DNA from 2 places in the Streptomyces sp. JLBT605 genome. Region 1 is predicted to be linked to the other one. Evidence: riboswitches for the same ligand, from Rfam matches in the RefSeq annotation. Region 1 holds a riboswitch; the other holds the start of a gene.

The links. Region 1 has a riboswitch for glycine ahead of gcvP (aminomethyl-transferring glycine dehydrogenase). Riboswitches for the same ligand answer to the same signal wherever they lie in the genome.
Region 2: linked by a shared signal. The riboswitch ahead of gcvT (glycine cleavage system aminomethyltransferase GcvT) and the one ahead of gcvP (aminomethyl-transferring glycine dehydrogenase) in region 1 are both predicted to bind glycine.

Annotation. Positions count from the first base shown of each region.
Region 1 covers NZ_CM177087.1:616,489-626,211, forward strand. Annotated here, with positions in the region: gene AC4BDD_RS02945 (DUF5999 family protein) at 180-386, shown strand; gene gcvP (aminomethyl-transferring glycine dehydrogenase) at 504-3,389, opposite strand; glycine riboswitch at 3,451-3,575, opposite strand; glycine riboswitch at 3,576-3,683, opposite strand; gene AC4BDD_RS02955 (PRC-barrel domain-containing protein) at 3,825-4,142, shown strand; gene AC4BDD_RS02960 (DNA polymerase IV) at 4,118-5,713, opposite strand; gene AC4BDD_RS02965 (MerR family transcriptional regulator) at 5,780-6,397, opposite strand; gene AC4BDD_RS02970 (bifunctional nuclease family protein) at 6,568-7,041, opposite strand; gene ftsR (transcriptional regulator FtsR) at 7,095-7,850, opposite strand; gene AC4BDD_RS02980 (double zinc ribbon and FHA domain-containing protein) at 7,896-8,810, opposite strand; gene AC4BDD_RS02985 (DUF881 domain-containing protein) at 8,872-9,723, opposite strand, start outside.
Region 2 covers NZ_CM177087.1:1,775,128-1,784,850, reverse strand. Annotated here, with positions in the region: gene gcvH (glycine cleavage system protein GcvH) at 1-258, opposite strand, end outside; gene gcvT (glycine cleavage system aminomethyltransferase GcvT) at 357-1,478, opposite strand; glycine riboswitch at 1,514-1,617, opposite strand; glycine riboswitch at 1,618-1,725, opposite strand; gene AC4BDD_RS08015 (AAA family ATPase) at 1,938-2,642, shown strand; gene AC4BDD_RS08010 (enhanced serine sensitivity protein SseB) at 2,739-3,488, shown strand; gene AC4BDD_RS08005 (enhanced serine sensitivity protein SseB C-terminal domain-containing protein) at 3,601-4,416, shown strand; gene AC4BDD_RS08000 (hypothetical protein) at 4,510-5,136, opposite strand; gene AC4BDD_RS07995 (ABC transporter permease) at 5,549-6,556, shown strand; gene AC4BDD_RS07990 (ABC transporter substrate-binding protein) at 6,637-8,397, shown strand; gene AC4BDD_RS07985 (ABC transporter permease) at 8,521-9,519, shown strand; gene AC4BDD_RS07980 (ABC transporter ATP-binding protein) at 9,516-9,723, shown strand, end outside.

The DNA.
Region 1 (9,723 bases):
CTATTCCAGCGAGTACCGCTGCCGCGAAATCCCTGCGGAATCACGGCCACAGAGCAAGACTGGGACCAAGCCCGCAGGGCGACACCAGGACCGACAAGCCGACCGACAAACGGGGGGCGGCCATGAACGAGGCATCGAGCCGCAGGACAGTCACCACATCGCAGCGAAAGAACCCTTCCATGTGCCAGCACCAGCCACCGTGCCCATCCGCTGACTCCGCCGACCGGGAAGCCGCGCGTGCCGTGGCGCACTACCCGGAGCAGGGCTGGAGCCTGCTGTGCAACGGCGTCCTGTTCTTCGAGGACACCGGCGAGTTGCTGCCGGACGGGCAGATCATCGCACCGCACCGCCCGCTCGCGGCGGCGCACATCATGACCGCCGCCTAGCGGGCGGCACAGCACCACACGCCGCGGGGACGCGGCGAGACACCAAGGGGCCGGCCCGGCGTCACCGCCGAACCGGCCCCCGCGCATGTCAGCGCCGATGCCGACCACCCGCCCGCATCAGGCGTCGTACTCCTCCAGCGGCGGGCAGGAGCAGACCAGGTTGCGGTCGCCGAAGGCACCGTCGATACGGCGCACCGGCGGCCAGTACTTGTCGGCGGCCGAGACCCCGGCCGGGAAGACCGCTTCCTCGCGGCTGTAGCCGTGCGTCCACTCGCCGCCCAGCGCGGCCGCGGTGTGCGGCGCGTTCCGAAGCGGGTTGTCGTCCTTGGCCCACTCCCCCGAGCCGACCTTCTCGATCTCCTCGCGGATGGCGATCATCGTCTCGCAGAAGCGGTCCAGCTCGGCGAGGTCCTCGCTCTCGGTCGGCTCGATCATCAGCGTGCCGGCCACCGGGAAGGACATCGTCGGCGCGTGGAAGCCGTAGTCGATCAGCCGCTTGGCGACGTCGTCGACCGTCACACCGGTGGCCTTGGTGAGCGGGCGCAGGTCGATGATGCACTCGTGCGCGACCAGGCCGCCGGGGCCGGTGTAGAGCACCGGGTAGTGCGGCTCCAGGCGCTTGGCGATGTAGTTGGCGCTCAGCACCGCGACCTGGGTGGCCCGCTTGAGGCCCTCCCCGCCCATCAGCCGGACGTACGACCAGGAGATCGGCAGGATGCCCGCCGAGCCCCACGGCGCGGCCGAGATCGGCCCGACACCGGTGGCCGGACCGGCGGTCGGCTGCAGCGGGTGGTTGGGGAGGTAGGGGGCCAGGTGCTCGCGGACCGCGACCGGGCCGACGCCCGGGCCGCCGCCGCCGTGCGGGATGCAGAACGTCTTGTGCAGGTTCAGGTGCGAGACGTCGCCGCCGAACTTGCCCGGCCCGGCCAGGCCCACCAGCGCGTTGAGGTTGGCGCCGTCCACGTACACCTGCCCGCCGGCCTCGTGCACGGCGGCGCAGATCTCGGTGATGTGCTCCTCGAACACGCCGTGCGTGGAGGGGTAGGTGACCATCAGCACGGCCAGCTCGTCGCGGTGCTTGTCGATCTTGGCGTGCAGGTCGGCGGTGTCCACCTCGCCGTCCTCGCCGGTCTTCACCACCACGACCTTCATGCCGGCCATCACGGCGCTGGCGGCGTTGGTGCCGTGCGCGGAGGAGGGGATCAGGCACACGGTGCGCTGCTCGTCGCCATTGGCCCGGTGGTACGCCCGGACGGCCAGCAGACCCGCGAGCTCGCCCTGCGAACCGGCGTTGGGCTGGAGGGAGACCTTGTCGTAGCCGGTGATCTCGGCCAGCCGCTCCTCGAGCTCGTGGATGAGCGTCAGGTAGCCCTCGGCCTGCTCGACCGGCGCGAAGGGGTGCAGCGCGCCGAACTCCGGCCAGGTGACCGGCTCCATCTCGGTGGTGGCGTTGAGCTTCATGGTGCAGGAGCCGAGCGGGATCATGCCCCGGTCCAGCGCGTAGTCCCGGTCGGCGAGGCGGCGCAGGTAGCGCAGCATCGCGGTCTCGGAGCGGTGCTGGTGGAAGACCGGGTGGGTGAGGTACGCGTCGGTGCGCAGCAGCGCGGCCGGCAGCGCGTCCTCGGTGGCCGCGTCCAGCGCGTCGACGTCGCCGCTCACACCGAAGGCGGTCCACACGGCGGCCAGTTGCGCGCGGGTGGTGGTCTCGTCGCAGGCGATGCCGACGTGGTCGGCGTCGGTGAGTCGCAGGTTGACCCCGGCCTCGCGGGCCGCGGCCACGACCTCGGCGGCGCGGCCGGGCACCCGCGCGGTGAGGGTGTCGAAGAACGCTCCGGGCACCACCTCGACGCCTGAAGCCCGCAGACCGGCGGCGAGCACCGCGGCGTACCGGTGGGTACGGCGGGCGATGCCGGCCAGCCCCTCCGGGCCGTGGTAGACGGCGTACATGCCGGCCATCACCGCGAGCAGGACCTGCGCGGTGCAGATGTTGCTGGTGGCCTTCTCGCGGCGGATGTGCTGCTCGCGGGTCTGCAGCGCCAGCCGGTAGGCCAGGTCGCCGTCGGCGTCGACGGACACACCGACCAGGCGGCCGGGCAGGCTGCGGGCGTAGGCGTCGCGGACGGCCATGAAACCGGCGTGCGGGCCGCCGAAGCCCATCGGCACACCGAACCGCTGGGAGGAGCCGACCGCGATGTCCGCGCCCAGCTCACCGGGCGAGGTCAGCAGGGTGAGGGAGAGCAGGTCGGCGGCGACGGTGACGATCGCGCCCAGCTCGTGCGCCCGCTCGATGACGGCGCGCGGGTCGCGGACCGCACCGGAGGCGCCCGGGTACTGGAGCAGCACACCGAAGACGCCGCGCTCGGCGATCTCGGCGGGAATGCCCTCGGAGAGGTCGGCGACGACCACCTCGACGCCGGTCGGCTCGGCGCGGGTCTCGATGACCGCGATGGTCTGCGGCAGACAGTCGGCGTCGATCAGGAACACGCCGTCCTTGACCTTGCCGACCCGGCGGGACAGCGCCATGGCCTCGGCGGCGGCGGTGCCCTCGTCGAGCAGCGAGGCACCGGAGGTGGGCAGCCCGGTCAGGTCGGCGACGACGGTCTGGAAGTTGAGCAGCGCCTCCAGACGACCCTGCGAGATCTCCGGCTGGTAGGGCGTGTAGGCGGTGTACCAGGCCGGGTTCTCCATGACGTTGCGCAGGATGACCGGCGGGGTGAAGGTGCCGTAGTAGCCCAGGCCGATCATGGGGGCGAGGACCTGGTTGCGGTCGGCGAGGCCGCGGAGTTCGGCGAGCACCTCGGCCTCGGTACGGGCCTCGGGCAGCCGCAGCGCCTCGGTGCTCTTGATGACGTCGGGGACGGCGACCTGGGTGAGTTCGTCAAGGGACCCGAAGCCCACCTGGGCGAGCATCTTGGCCTGGGCCTCGTCGTCGGGACCGATATGGCGCTGGGCGAACGGAATGCCGCGCTCCAGCGCTGCGAGGGAGATGCGGTTGGCGGTCATCTGCGGAGGCCTCCTGGTCGTTGCGACCTGCGAGGGGCACCACGGCGCGGGTACCCGGACGGCCTCCCCCTCTGTCATCTCAACCTGAGAGCTTCACCGGGCCGCGGGCGACCCGGCTTTCACCGTCGGTGAGGAAGGGTCCCGGAGTGGTGCTCGTCCAAGTCCCGCCCTGCTTTCCAGAGTGACCTCGCCCGCACGGTACGTGTGCCTGAGAGATTCCGGGGAGGATTTGCTCCTTCGGCGCCTCCGACGATCTCCGGGGATCTCGACGAAGGACTCTCCCGCATGGGGTCTGCAGCCACTGGCCAGCCTACCAGCGCCGGTTTCGCCGGGGCCGGGCCGGGAACCCCCGGGCACCGCGCTCAAGTGGCCTTTTGCACCGTTCTGGCTTTTCGTAGGTGTCACGGGGAGCCATTGCCGTCAGCTGGAGGGACCGTGCAGACCGACATCGATCCGCGCCATCTCATCGGGCGCAAGGCATTCGACCAGGAAGGGACACGGCTGGGCACGGTGGACGAGGTGTATCTCGACGACGCGACCGGCGAGCCGGAATGGGCGGCGGTGCGCACCGGCCTGTTCAGCCGCGATGTGTTCGTGCCGCTGGGGCCGAGCGAGCTCGTCGAGGACGCCCTGCGGGTGCCCTTCGAGCGGCGTCTGATCAAGGACGCCCCGGATTTCGGGGTGGGCCGCCATCTCTCACCGGAGCAGGAGCTTCAGCTCTACCACCACTACGGGCTGGACGTGGCCGGCTGACCGCCGTCCGCCGGGGCCTGGACGCGCCCCGGCGGGGACGGCGGCGGGGCGGGCGACGGGGCCGAGTGCGGCCCGGTCGGGGCGAGGATGGAGGGCGGATCGGCCGGCTCCAGCCGAGGGTCGTCGACGGCGAAGGTACGCACCCGGCCCGGCGCCGACCACGGGCCCTCGAAGCGGATGGTGACCCGGCCGACCCCGCTGCCCTGCACCCAGCCGTCGCCGTACTCGGTGTGCCGCACGTCGGAGCCGGGCAGCCAGCGCCGCGTGCGGCCCGCTTCTCCGAACGCCTCAGCGGCCTCCTGCGCCGCCACCGGAGCCGACCCCGGTATCGACGTGCCGACCGGAGCGGACAGGGCGTCCTGGCTGCTCTCAGAGGTGCCCGCGGCATGTGCGGAGGGCGCGGCCTCGGCTCCGGCGGCAGCCGGAGCGGCCCCGGTCGCCCGCGGATCACCCGCCGCGGCGTGCGCGACCTGAGCAACCTGCACGGCTTGTGCGGCCTGGGCGGCCTGCGCGAAGAGGTCCTCCTGGGTGTAGTCGGCGAGGCCGGTGACGCCCACGCCCAGCAGCCGCACCCCGGCGGTGGTGTCCACCTGCTCGAGCAGCCGGGCGGCGGCCTCCCGCACCACCGCGGGATCGTCGGTCGGGCCGCGCAGCGTCTCCGAGCGGGTGAGCGTGGAGAAGTCGTACCGCCGCACCTTGATCACCACCGTGCGCCCCGACCGCCCGGCACCGCGCAGCCGACGGGCACACCGCTCGGCCAGCCGGTCGATCTCCAGCTGCACCCGGGTCCGGTCGGTGAGGTCGACGTCGAAGGTGTCCTCCACCGACACGGATTTCGACTCCCGCTCCGCGACGACCGGGCGGTCGTCCCATCCGTTCGCCATCGCATACAGCGAGGAGCCGTGGGCCCTGCCGAGCAGCCGGACCAGCTCCGCCTCGCCCGCGTCCCGGGTCTCGGCGACCGTGTGGATGCCCGCCCGGCGCAGCGCCTCCCCGGTCGCCGGGCCGACGCCGGGCAGGGTGCGCACGGTCATCGGGCCGAGCAGCTCCCGCTCGGTGCCGGGCTCGATGACGACCAGGCCGTCCGGCTTCGCCTGCTCGGAGGCGATCTTGGCGAGCATCTTGGAGCCCGCCAGCCCCACCGAGCCGGTGAGCCCGGTGGCCTGCCGGATGTCGGCCCGCAGCCGTTCCCCCACCGCGCGGGCCGCCACGGCGTCGCCGGCGACGCCGCCCGCCTCCAGGTCCACGAACGCCTCGTCCAGACTGAGCGGCTCCACCAGCGGCGACAGTGCGCCCAGCAGCTCCATGACCCGCCCGCTCACCTCGCGGTACAGCGAGAAGCGCGGGGTGAGATAGGCGGCGTTCGGGCAGAGCCGGCGCGCCTGGGCCATGGCCATCGCCGAGCGCACCCCGAAGACCCGCGCCTCGTAGGAGGCGGTGGCGACCACACCGCGCGGCCCGAGCCCGCCGACGATGACCGGCTTTCCGCGCAGGCTGGGCTTGGCCGCCTGCTCCGCCGCGGCGAAGAAGGCATCCATGTCCAGATGCAGGATCGTCGGTGTGGCCCTCACAGCTACCGATGCTGCCGCATGGCACTGACATTCGACGGGAGGCCGCCCGCGGCGGTGCGGGCGCCGTCAGCCGGCCCGGTTGCGCCGCCGCGCCAGCTCGTCCGCCGGGTTGTGGCCGATCAGCGTCTCGCCGGTGTCGATGCGCTCGCCGTGCAGCTCATCCAGCGCGCTCTCCACGTCCCGCCAGACCACGCCGACGGCGATTCCGAAGACGCCCTGGCCGCCCTGGAGCAGTGCCACGACCTCGTCGGGGGAAGTGCATTCGTAAACGGTCGCGCCATCGCTCATCAGCGTCATCCGCGCCAGGTCGTCCAGGCCGCGGGTGCGCAGGTGCTGCACCGCCGTGCGGATGTTCTGCAAGGACACGCCGGTGTCCAGCAGCCGCTTGACGATCTTGAGGACGACGACGTCCCGGAAGCTGTACAGCCGCTGGGTGCCCGAGCCGTAGGCGGGCCGCACACTGGGCTCCACCAGTCCGGTGCGCGCCCAGTAGTCCAGCTGGCGGTAGGTGATGCCCGCGGCCGCGCATGCGGTGGGGCCGCGATATCCGATGATTCCGGAGGCCCGCTCATGCCGGGGGCCTGCCTGGGCCGTGACCCGATGCCTGGGAGCCGCCTCGGCCGGTGCGCCCCCCTGGAGCGGATACGGACCGCCGGCCGCCGTGCCGTCGCCGGTGCTTCTCACGCCGACCTCCGTCCTTGACCTGCCCACTCGAAGGTAGGCAGTCACTCGGGGTGCGTCAACGATCGCCACACTCGGCACGCCGAGTGATAATCACCCTGAGGGTGGTTTCCCGTGACTGTCTTGTGGGAAAGGCTACTCGAATGCCCGTGCGTGGAGGGGCGAGAAACAGCTCACTGGCTGCTCGTGCCGAAGTCCTCCGGCGAGATCTGGTCGAGGAACTCGCGGAATTTCTCCACCTCGTCCTCCTGCTCGTCCGGGATGGCGATGCCCGCGTCGTCCAGCACCCCGTCGCTGCCGTAGATCGGCGTCCCGGTGCGCAGGGCCAGCGCTATGGCGTCCGAGGGACGGGCGCTGACCTCGACACCGCTGGCGAACACCAGTTCCGCGTAGAAGACGCCTTCCCGCAGGTCCGTGATCCGGACCTCGGTGAGCTGCTGGCCCACGGCTTCGAGTACGTCCTTGAACAGGTCGTGGGTGAGTGGTCGCGCAGGGGTCATGCCCTGCTGGGCGAAGGCGATCGCGGTCGCCTCCCCCGGTCCGATCCAAATGGGGAGGTAGCGATCGCCTCCCACTTCACGCAGGAGCACGATCGGCTGGTTGGAGGGCATTTCCACCCGGACACCCACGACGTCGAGCTCGTTCACACAGCAACCCTAGGACGTGCGCGGCCGGTTTGGATAGTCGGGCCGGTCTTCGGTCAGTCCGGACGGGCTCGCAGGGCCGCCTCCAGCAGGGCGGCGTGCAGCCGGAGGGTCAGCGCGGCGATTTCCCGTGTGGTGGCCTGCGCATGGGCTCTGGTCTGCGGATTCCGGTGCCGTCGCAGGGGCGCGACCACTTGTTCGACCAGGTCCGCCTGCCGGTCCGCGGCAGCCTTGACGGACCGCAGATGGCGCGGTTCCAGCCCGAAACGGCCGAGATCGGCTACCAGGCCCGCGATCGTCACCGCCCCGGCGTCGTATTCGCCGTCCGCGCCCTGGCCGATCAGCCCGTATGACTCCCACTCCGCCACCTCGTCCTCGCCGGCCTCGGTGGCCGCCAGGAACTCGGCCCGGCCCAGCCGGGTCACCGTGCGCGGCTCCGGCTCCACGGCGTCCATCGCGGCACCGTCCAGCAGCTCCCGGGCTGGCGGCCCGGACGCGGCGGGCAGCGGGACCTGCTCGCCGCGCTCCAACGCCTGAAGATGCTCCCGGATGACCTTCAGCGGCAGATAGTGGTCGCGCTGCATCCGCAGGACGTGGGCGAGCCGCGCCACGTCCTGCTCGGTGAATTTCCGGTAGCCCGAGGGAGTCCGCTGCGGCTCCACCAGGCCCTCGGCCTCCAGGAAACGGATCTTGGAGATGGTGACCTCGGGAAACTCGTCCCGCAGCAGGCTGAGCACCGTGCCGATGCTCATCGGGCGGCGCCCCGAGGGGGCGGCACCGGAACCGGTGCCGCCCGACGGTGTTTGCAGCATGGACCTTCCCCTGTGGGGTCCCCCCGGACACAGGTCCGGGGAGGGTCAGATACCGACGCCTCGCTGGCTCGCGTAGAAGACCATCCGGTACTTGCCGATCTGGACCTCGTCACCGGTGTTCAGCGGGACCGCGTCGATCGGCTCCCGGTTGACGTACGTCCCGTTGAGGCTGCCCACGTCGGCGACGGTGAAGCGGCCATCCGGACCGCGCCGGAACTCCACGTGGCGGCGCGAGACCGTCACGTCGTCCAGGAAGATGTCGCTCTGCGGGTGGCGGCCGGCCGTGGTCAGCTCGCTGTCCAGCAGGAATCGGCTTCCCGAGTTCGGGCCCCGGCGGACCACCAGCAGTGCCGAGCCGAGCGGCAGGGCATCGACGGCGGCCTGCGCCTCCGGGGAGAGCGAGGGCAGCTGCGTCTGCCCGGTCACCTCGGAGTCGTACGCCTCCAGACCGGAGATGGAGATGGTCGAGGTCGTCTCCGAGGCGCGCTCGGAGGACCCGCCGCCGCGCAGCGGCGTGCCGCAATTGGAGCAGAAGCGGCTGGCCTCGGTGTTCTGGTGGCCGCACCGGGGACAGACCGGCAGACCGTGGCCTCCGCCCGCACGCGCCGCCGGAGCTTCCTGGAAACCTATGCGGCCGGCACCGGCGGGACCGCCGGCCGGCATGTCGGCACCCTGGGAGCCGACCTGGTCACGGAACAGCGGGCGCTGCTCCTCATCGACGCCGCTGCCTTCAGCGGCGCGCGGGGCGCGGTGGCGGGCGGTGCCACTGCCACCGTCCTGACGCGCACTCTTGCCGAACAACTTCCCGAACAACTTCACGGGCGATTCCCCTTGACCGAAACAGACCCGCCCGTGGGGCAGGACAAACCCTCGCTGTAAGCCTCGATACACACACCGGTCGACCCGGACACCCTCACAACGTCCGTGACCGTCAGACAGTTTCCACCACGCACCACTGATCTGGTGCTTCGACCCCCCAGAACTTCACGCGTTGACCAAGATCGCGTCATGCCTCCCCGCCTCATCGCGATGACGACCGAGCGTAGTCAGGCCGCTTCGCCTGCCGCAAGGCGTCCACGACGATCCGCTGCGAACGCCGGATGTCCGCGTTGACCCGCTCTTTCTTCAGGGTCTGCACGACACCGCCCGGGATGTTCAGCGCCGCCTCCAGGTCCTCCGGCTTGCCGATCACCTTGAACACATAGGGTTGCGTGACTTTCTGTCCATCGACCTCCACGCCACCCCCGGTGTCCGTGAGGTACGTGTTCGCGACCACCCGCACATCGTTCACCTGGATCGCCTCGGCGCCCGCGGCACGCAGCTCCTGGATGGCGTCGAGCAGCATGTCGGCTTCCACCGCGCCTGTCGAGTCGCGGATGATGACCTCGATGCCCGGACCCTGAGCGGCCACGGTACCCGCGAGCACACCCAGCTGCTGCTGCTTCTGGAGCGTCTGCTTCCGGGCTTCCTCGGCCTGGTCGGAGCTGGTCTCCAGCTCGGTGCGCTGGCTCTCCAGCCGCTGTTTCTCGTCCTCCAGCCGCTGGGTGCGGTTGTCCAGTTCGTCCAGGATCCGCACCAGATCCTCCTGCCGGGCACCGCGCAGCACGCTGTTCTCGTTCGTCGACCGCACCTGGATGGCGAGCCCCAGCCCCAGGACGAACAGCAACAGGGCGACGATGAGTTGGGCGCGGGTCACGCGCGGCGGCCACAGGCTCGCCACGAGCCGCTGGCGCCCGGTCACGGGCGGGCCGGCGACCTCCCGCCCTGCCCGTTCGGCCGGCTGGTCACCACGGCCGCCGGACGGGCCACTGGGCGCCTCCTGGGGCTCCTGAGGCGCCTGGGGGCCTGGAGGCCGGGGCGGCAGCGCCGGACC
Region 2 (9,723 bases), 1.2 Mb from region 1:
GTTGACGACGTCCTCGTTGATCTCGGTGACCTCACCGGATACCGGCGAGTAGAGGTCGCTCACGGACTTGGTGGACTCCAGCTCACCACAGGTCTCGCCGGCCTCGACCTGGGCACCGACCTCCGGAAGCTGGACGAAGACCACGTCACCGAGCGCGCCGGCCGCGTGCTGGGTGATGCCGACCGTCGACACGCCGTCCTCGGCGGGCGACAGCCACTCGTGCTCCTTGCTGTAGCGAAGCTGCTGGGGGTTGCTCATGACTGAATTCTCCTGGATGCGAGGGTGTGGATATGCCGTCGGTCTTGACTGGTGGGACAAGGTGACGAAGTCGTCACCAGACTGCGTCCGCCTGCGGGTCAGGAGCGCTGCCGCTTGTAGAACGGGAGCGCCACGACCTCGTACGGCTCGTGGCTGCCGCGGATGTCCACCGCGACGCCCTCGCTGCCCGGCTCGGCGTACGCCGCGTCCACATAGGCGATCGCGATCGGCTTGCCCAGGGTCGGCGACGGGGCACCGGAGGTCACCTCGCCGATCACCGTGCCGTCGGCGGACACCACCGAGAACCCGGCGCGCGGCACCCGGCGGCCTGAGGCGATCAGCCCGACCAGCTTGCGCGGCGGGTTGGCCGCGGCGCGCTCGGCGGCCGCCTCCAGCGCCGCGCGGCCGACGAAGTCGCCCGCCTTGTCGAACTTCACCACCCGGCCCAGACCCGCGTCGAACGGGGTGGTGGAGGTGGTCAGCTCGTGCCCGTACAGCGGCATGCCCGCCTCCAGGCGCAGGGTGTCCCGGCAGGACAGCCCGCACGGCACCAGCCCGGCCTCCGCGCCCGCCTCGGTCAGCGCCTGCCACAGCTTCTCGGCGTCCGCCGGGTCCACGAACAGCTCGAAGCCGTCCTCGCCGGTGTAGCCGGTGCGGGCGATCAGCGCGGAGACCCCGGCGACCGTCCCCGGCAGCCCGGCGTAGTACTTCAGCCCGTCCAGGTCGGCGTCGGTCACACTGGCCAGGATGCCGGGGGAGGCGGGGCCCTGCACGGCGATCAGCGCGTACGCGTCGCGGTCGTCGCGCACCGTGGTCTCAAAGCCCGCGGCCCGCTCGGTCACCGCGTCCAGCACCACCTGGGCGTTGGAGGCGTTGGCCACGACCATGAACTCCTCGTCGGCCAGCCGGTAGACGATCAGGTCGTCCAGGATGCCGCCGTCCGCGTCGCAGATCATGGTGTACCGGGCCCGGCCGACGGCCAGCGCGCCGATGTTGCCGACCAGCGCGTAGTCCAGCGCCTGGCCGGCCTGCGGGCCGGTGAGGGTGATCTCGCCCATGTGGGACAGGTCGAACAGGCCCGCGCGGGTGCGGACCGCGTTGTGCTCGTCCCGCTCGCTGCCGTAGCGCAGCGGCATGTCCCAGCCCGCGAAGTCGGTCATGGTGGCCCCGAGCCCGCGATGGGTCGCGTCCAGGGCTGTGTGGCGTGGGGCGTCTGTCATGTCTCGTAGCTCCCAGCGATGCGAATGGGTGAGGTTTCTCCCCATCTGTCATCGGAACCTGAGAGCTTCACCGTGACCCCGAGGGGTCCGATTTGCACCTTCGGTGGAGCCACCGCGGCGGCTCGCTTTTCAGATCTGCCTCGCCCGCGCGGTATCGGGGCCTGAGAGATTCAAGGGAGGACTTGCTCCTTCGGCGCCCCGGTGCTCGGCAGGTGTGCCGGGCCGGGGACTCTCCCGCGCGGATTCAAGCGGCCGGTATGCAGTTGCGCGCACATCATCGCATGTGCCCGCCACAAGGGAACCCCCGGTCCGGAATCGGTGTCCTTGTCTTTCATTACCGTTCCTTGACACTCTTCGGGTAGGCCGCGGTGACCGGACCCCCTAGGGGGTGTCCGGTGGGTCGCCGTGGATTGCGACGCTGCGGAGAACGGTCGGACACCCCCTGAGGAGACGATCACGGTGCAGGGGCAGCGCAGGATCCAGCGGACGGGCAGGGAGCCGGCCCGGCTCCCCGGCCGCCCGGCCGCGCCGCGCCCGGCGGCGTTCCGGCCGGTGCCCGGCCGGGCGGTGCGCGACCTGCGCGGCACCCCGGCGGCCGGGGCGCCGGGGGTGGCGGAGCTGCGCTACCCGGCCGGAGACCTCGTCGTCGCCTCCGGGCTGCCGGGCAGCGGCAAGAGCACCCTGATGCAGCGGACCGTGGCCCCGCTGGACCTGCGCGGCGGCCCGGTGCTGCGGATCGACTCCCACGACACCCGTGAGCGCTGGGAGGCCCGGCTGCCCGACCGGCTCCCCTACTCCCTCTACCGCCCGCTGGTCCGGCTGGCGCACTTCGCCGGGCTGCGCCGCGCGCTGCGCTCCGGGGCGAGCGTGGTGGTGCACGACTGCGGCACCCCGGCCTGGGTGCGCCGCTGGCTGGCCCGGCACGCCCGGCGCCGCGGCCGGACGCTGCACATGCTGCTGGTGGACGTACCGCCCGCGGTCGCGCTGGACGGACAGGCCACCCGCGGCCGCGGGGTCTCCGGGCGTGCCTTCCGGCGGCACCGTCAGGCGGTGCGGCGCCTGGTGGCGGACGCCGAGCTCGGCCGGGCGCCGCGCGGCTGCGCTTCGGTGGTGCTGCTGGACCGCCCCGCGGTGAACGCCCTGCGTGACATCGTCTTCGAATGAGCCGGACGTCTTCGTATGGGCCGGGCCGCGGGATGATCGGTCGCGGCTGAGCCGTTAGGGTGCTGTGCAGGTTGGACGATTCGGCGGTTGGACGACATGAGCATCAGTGACCTCGGCGGCTTCCCCGCCAACGAACTCGAAGACGTCCTCGCCGCTTCGCTCGACGTCCCCGGCGCCGGCGCCCGTATCGTCGAGGTGCTCGGCCGCAGCCAGGTGTGGGTCCCGCTGCCCAAGGGCGGTGGCCCGGACAGCCCTGACCTGGACCTGGCGACCATCGAGCTGGAAGGCGCCGCGTACGTCCCGGTGTTCAGCTCCGAGCAGCAGTTCCGGCAGGTCGTCGGAGACCACATGTCCTTCACCGTGGCCCCGGCCGTGGAGTTCGCCCGCGGCCTGCCCCCGCAGGTCGGCATCGCGGTCAATCCGGGCGGCGCGGTCGGCGTGCCGCTGCCGCCGCCCGCCGTCGCCCAGCTGTGCCGGACCGGCCGCACCGAGCTGGACGGTCCCGCCTCCGGCGGCCGGGTGCTGCTGTTCGAGCCCGACTGGCAGGACGAGCCGGTCGACTTCCTCGCCGCCGCCGGGCTGGAGTTCGGCGGCGTGCCCGATGTGCGCACCGCCCGCCGGGCGCTGGCCAGCGTCGAGGGCGACCCGCCCGCGCTCTTCGTCGGAGTCCAGCTCGATCTGCCCACTCCGGAGGTCCAGGCCGTGGTGCTGGAGGCGCTCGGTCGGGCGCTGGGCGCGGCCGCCGTGCCCTGGCCGGTGCAGCTGATCCTGCTGGACATCGCCCAGGACCCGGTCGCCGACTGGATGCTGGAGCGGGTGCGTCCGTTCTACGACCGTGACCTGTGACCGCGCCGGGATGAAGTCCGCACGGACTCGTAAGCTGGTTGGATGACCGCAGGGGGTGCACCCGCATGCCCCGGTGCGATGTGGTGCGGGCCAAGAGAAGGGGCGGAGTCAGGTGAGCGCTGGCGCTAACTGGCGGGCGGAGCGCAGCGACTCGCAATCCCACGGCGGGCAGATCGAGCAGCTGCTCCAGCAGGTCGCGCCCGGCGGGTACGACGCCTACGAGGCGCTGCTGCACGCGCTGGCCGCCGGTCAGGTGTGGATGCTGCTGTGGCACGGCACGCCCGGCTCGCCCGACGCCCGGTACGGAAAGATGGACGTCGACGGCCTCGGCTACGCGCCCTGCGTCACCTCCGAGCAGGAGCTGTCCGCCAGCGGCTGGACCCGCGCGCACGAGGTCGTCGGCGGCCGGCAGATCGCCACCGCGCTCTTCCCCGACCGCTTCGGCCTGTGGCTCAACCCGCACGCTCCCGGTGGTGGCGTCGGCATCCCCTGGCTGGACCTGCGGCGCATCGCGGGCGGCCTCGACCGGCTGCCGGCCGGCCCGCTGCGGATCAGCGAACCGGCGATCGAGATTCCGCAGTTCTACGCACTGTTGGGGCAGAATGCCCACCGAACGCCCGTTGTGCGTGCATTGCGGCGGGCCTGGGTGCAGCCGGCACTCGGTGCCCCTTATCTCGCGATCGGGCTGGATCTGTACGACACCAGCCAAACCGCGGTGGAATCGGTGCGGTTGATGATGCAGCAGTCCCTCGGGGCGCTCCCGGATGGGCTCCCGCTCTCCACCGTCTCGATGTCCGACGCCCACGACCCCGTCGCGATGTGGATGCGGGCCAACGCCCGCCCGTTCTTCGACCGCGACGCCTACGGCACCGCCGCCCCCGCCCCGGCGCCCGGCTACGGCTACCCGCCGCCGCGGCATGCCTTCTGAGCGGACAGCTTCGGCGACGTACAACCGCAAACCGGCTGGACGGGGGAATCTTCCTCTCCCGCCCAGCCGGTTAATGGATCGGCGTGCCGTAAATTACGGCTTAGGGGTGCAAGGGTTCCTGGAGACGCATTCAGCGAAATACGGGGCGGCCGTTATGGCCTTGAAAATTCCGTACCGCTTGTGCACGTAGCTTCGGCAGCTCTCGTCTGTAACCCACTCATTAACGTCGAACCTGCGGTACTCCACCATCGGCGTCACGTACCCCCGCTTGCCTGGTCCCACCTTCAAAGTGTCGGTCACCTTCACGCCTCTCTTGAAGGACTTGGTGACGTTGTAGTGGGTGCTCCCCTCTATCTTGCCGATGACGAAGTCAATGCTGAGGCCTCCGCCATTCTGCCAAGTCGTTGACCGCTCCCTCTCGGTCTTGAACTCGTACTTGAGCGTGGAGGTCGAAGAGCCGCCGTTTCTCTTGCCCACGGTGGTCCCGATCGTTGCGTAGGACGGGCTGCCAAACCGCTCTGCCTTGACCCAGAAGACTGTGTTGCAGCGCGGAGTGGGAGTCGCCGATGCGGACGACGCAACTCCGGGAATCGCCAGGGACCCCAGGATGAGCGCGGAGGCCGCGATGCCCGTGGACGCGATTCGCTTCTTTGTGGAATTCAACTTTCTCCCCTTTCTCTCATTCGGCGTGGAATCGCCAGATGAGAGGAGGCTAGCCATGGATGACAGCGGAAGAAAGCATTCTGGTTACTTTAATCAGCTATCACATTCAACCTCAGATGAAGCTCAATTCACTTGCTTATTGAGTTGGGTAACAGAGCGTCAGCTCCTGCGGTGGCTCTACTGGCTGCCTTAATGGCAAGCAAGGAGACCAAAGTATCTAAACCGGGCGAAGTGATCATTTCTGCGTTTCGTCGGGCCACATCACGGTTGCGCATCCATTGCCCGTGGGGGCTGGCGGGTGATCGCGACGGCGTTGAAGACTCCCGCTCCAAGGGGGCGCCGTCACCGCGCGCCACCCCTCCGTGAACGTTTCTGCACCATCAGCACCACCTGCATCAGTGATGTGAACCAGGCCGCAACAGCGGCAGGTCGTAGGCCGGTTACCGCTGGCCGAGAGGGGTCCCAGGGCATGACGGCACCACTGCATGACACGAGTGCGGCTGAGACCGCGGCCGTGGATGTCGCCGAGGGTGGCCCGGCTGAGAAGGTCACCGGACGCTCTCCAGCACAGATCGCCTGGCGCAGGCTCAAGCGGGACAAGGTCGCGCTGGCTGGTGGCGTCGTCGTGCTGTTCCTGATCCTGGTCGCTGTCTTCGCCCCGCTGATCGTCAGCTGGTTCGGTCATCCACCGAATGACTTTCATGACGACCCGGAGCACATCGACGCCCTGCTCGGTGGCAAGCCGATCGGCGACTGGGGCGGCATGAGCAAGGACTTCCTCTTCGGGCTGGAGCCTGTCAACGGCCGAGACGTCTTCAGTCGGGTCGTCTACGGCACTCGCATCTCCTTGATCGTGGCGTTCGCGTCGGCGATCTTCGCGGTGTTGCTCGGCACGATCTTCGGCATTATCGCCGGCTACTTCGGCGGCGTCGTCGACTCCATCATCAGCCGCACGATGGACCTGCTCCTCGCCTTCCCGCAGCTGCTGTTCATCCTCGCCCTTGTCTCGGTCGTGCCCAACGAGCTGTGGGGGCTGTCCGGTACCGGTGTCCGGATGGGCGTGCTTATCGTGGTGATCGGCTTCTTCGGCTGGCCGTATGTCGGGAGAATCGTGCGCGGCCAGACCCTGTCGTTGCGCGAGCGTGAGTACGTCGAGGCGGCGCGGAGCCTGGGGGCGGGAAACCGTTACATCCTCTTCAAAGAACTGCTGCCCAACCTGGTCGCGCCGATCACCGTCTACATGACGTTGATGATCCCGACCAACATCCTCACCGAGGCCGCGCTCAGCTTCCTCGGTGCCGGAGTCAAGCCGCCGACCGCCTCGTGGGGGCAGATGCTCTCGACGGCTGTGCGTACGTACAACATCGCCCCGACTTTCATGATCTTCCCCGGCCTGGCCATCTTCGTGACCGTGCTGGCCTTCAATCTCCTCGGGGACGGTGTGCGCGACGCGCTGGACCCGAAGGGGAATCGCTGACTTCTTCACATGGAGCCCCCAGGCATGACCGGAGAGGCCCGATGTCAGGCAAGTGTCACCACCATGGAAGGTGCGAGATCGTGACAACCCAACGCACACCCAAGCGCAGACTGGTTGCGGGAGCGGCCGTAGCCGTCGCGACTTTGCTGACCACCACGGCTTGCGGTGGTGGCGACGACAAGGGCGGGAGCGGCGCTGGCTTCAACGCCGCGATCGACAAGGTTGCCAGCAAGTCCGAGAAGAAGGGCGGCACCCTCAAGTTCATCGGCACTCAGGACGCCGACTCCTGGGACACCACGCGCGGCTACTACGGCTTCGTGTGGGACTACGCGCGTTACTACTCCCGGCAGTTGATCTCCTACAAGCCGGCGCCGGGGAAGGAGAGTCAGGAGCTCGTCCCCGACCTCGCCACCTCGCGAGCCAAAATCACCGATGACGGGAAGACGTACACGTACACCCTGCGTGACGGCATCACCTGGCAGGACGGCAAGCCGATCACCGCCCAGGACATCAAGTACGGCATCGAGCGCGTCTGGGCGCAGGACGTGCTGTCCGGAGGCCCGGTCTACCTGCGTGACACCCTTGACCCGAAGGGCGAGTACAAGGGCCCGTACAAGGACAAGTCGAAGGACAAGCTCGGGCTGAAGGCCATCGAGACCCCGAACGCGAAGACCATCATCTTCCACCTGCCGAAGCGCAACGGTGACTTCGAGCAGATGCTCGCCCTGCCGAGCGCCTCGCCGGTGCGCAAGGACAAGGACACCAAGTCCAAGTACGGTCTGAAGCCCTTCTCCTCCGGCCCGTACAAGTGGGACTCCTACGAGCCCAACAAGTCCATGGTGCTGTCCCGGAACGAGAACTGGAAGCAGTCCTCCGACCCCATCCGCAAAGCACTCCCGAACAAGATCACACTGACGCTGATCACCAACGCCGACGAGATGGACAAGCGCCTCATCAAGGGCGACTACGACGTCGACCTCAACGCCACCGGCATGGGCCAGGAAGGCCGTGTCGAGGCGCTGCAGAAGCACCGCGGCAACGTCGACAACCCGTCGACCGGCTTCATCCGCTACGCGGTCTTCCCGCAGACGGTCAAGCCGTTCGACAACATCGAATGCCGCAAGGCAGTCATCTACGGTGCGAACAAGACCTCGCTGCAGACCGCCCGCGGCGGTCCGCAGGCCGGTGGAGACATCGGCACCAACATGCTGCCTCCGGCGGTCAAGGGATCGGACCCCAAGTACGACCCGTACGGCGCGCTGAAGGGCAAGCCGGACACCGCCAAGGCGAAGGAAGCCCTGAAGAAGTGCGGCAAGCCGAACGGCTTCAAGACCACCATCGCCGTCCGTAACAACAAGGCGGTCGAGGTCGCCACCGCCGAGTCGCTGCAGGCGTCGCTGAAGAAGATCGGCATCGACGCCGACATCGACCAGTTCGACGGCTCGCAGACGTCCGGCATCATCGGCAGCCCGAAGACCGTCAAGGACAAGGGCTACGGGATCATCATCATGGGCTGGGCCCCTGACTTCCCGACCGGACAGGGCTTCTCGCTGCCGCTGGTGGGCAGCAAGTACATCCTGGACAGCGGCAACAACAACTACAGCATGCTCAGCGACCCGAAGATCGACGACCTGTTCGCCAAGGCGCAGGACGAGCTGGACGAGAACAAGGCCGCGGCTCTGTACTCCCAGATGAACAAGCTGGTCTCCGAGCACGCGGTTTACCTGCCGTTCGTCTTCGAGAAGAACATCATCTGGCGCAGCTCCCGACTGACCAACGTCTACACGGCGGATTCCTTCAACGGCCGCTACGACTACGCCTCGCTGGGCGTGGTGAAGTAACCCCCACCCGTGCGCTCCGGCGCACCCGCCGCTAGGCACGAAGGGCAGGTGATGGCCGCGCGCCGTGGCCCGGTGTCATCGGATGATCTCCGGTGACGCCGGGCCACGGCCGGGCCGAGAGCAGTGCTCGCATATCTCATCCGGCGGCTGTTCGCCGTCGTCATGACGCTGTTGGTCGTCATCTTGGTGACCTTCGGCATCTTCTTCATCATTCCGAAGATGACCGGCGTCGACCCCGCCACGATGTACGTCGGCAAGCAGACCGACCACCAGGCCATCGAGGCCATCCGGCAGAAACTGGGCCTGGGCGACCCGATCATCGTCCAGTTCTGGGACTTCGTCCGCGGCCTTGTCGTCGGCCGCGACTACACCGGCGGCGGTGACACCGTCCACTGCTCGGCTCCCTGCTTCGGGTACTCCTTCAAGAACGAGCAAGCGATCTGGCCGGTCCTCACCGACCGGCTCCCGGTCACCCTCGGCCTTGCCGCCGGTGCGTGTGTCCTGTGGCTGATCGGCGGTGTCGTTACCGGCATTGTCTCCGCGCTCAAGCGCGGTTCCCTGTGGGACCGTACGGCCATGAGCGTGGCCCTCGCGGGTGTCTCACTGCCGATTTACTTCACCGGCGTAGTCACCCTGGCGATCTTCTCGTACAACCTGGACTGGGTAAGCAATGAGTACACCGAGTTCGGGCAGGATCCGGCGGCGTGGTTCAGCGGGATGATCCTCCCTTGGCTCACCCTCGCCTTCCTCTATGCGGCGATGTACGCACGGCTGACGCGCGCCACCATGCTGGAGGTCCTGGGCGAGGACTACATTCGCACCGCTCGGGCCAAGGGACTTCGCGAGCCGGTGGTCATCGGCAAGCACGCGATGCGCTCGACCATGACTCCGATTCTCACCATCCTGGGCATGGACCTCGGCGCCCTGGTAGGAGGAGCGATCCTCACCGAGACCACGTTCAGCCTGCCGGGCCTCGGCCAGGCGGCGGTGCGGGCGATCGGAGAGCGGGACCTCCCGCTCATCCTGGGCGTCACGCTGATCACCGCGGGTGCCGTGGTCATCGCCAATCTGATCGTGGACCTGCTCTACGCCGTGATCGACCCCCGAGTGAGGCTCTCGTGACCGACTTGAAGAAGCCCGGTGCCGTCGCCGAACCCGAGCGATCGGGCGCGCCGGCTCCCTCGGACGCCTTCCTCGAAGTACGCGACCTCAAAGTGCACTTCCCCACCGACGACGGTCTGGTGAAGTCCGTCGACGGGCTTTCCTTCTCCCTGGAGCGGGGCAAGACCCTCGGCATCGTCGGCGAGTCCGGGTCCGGGAAGTCCG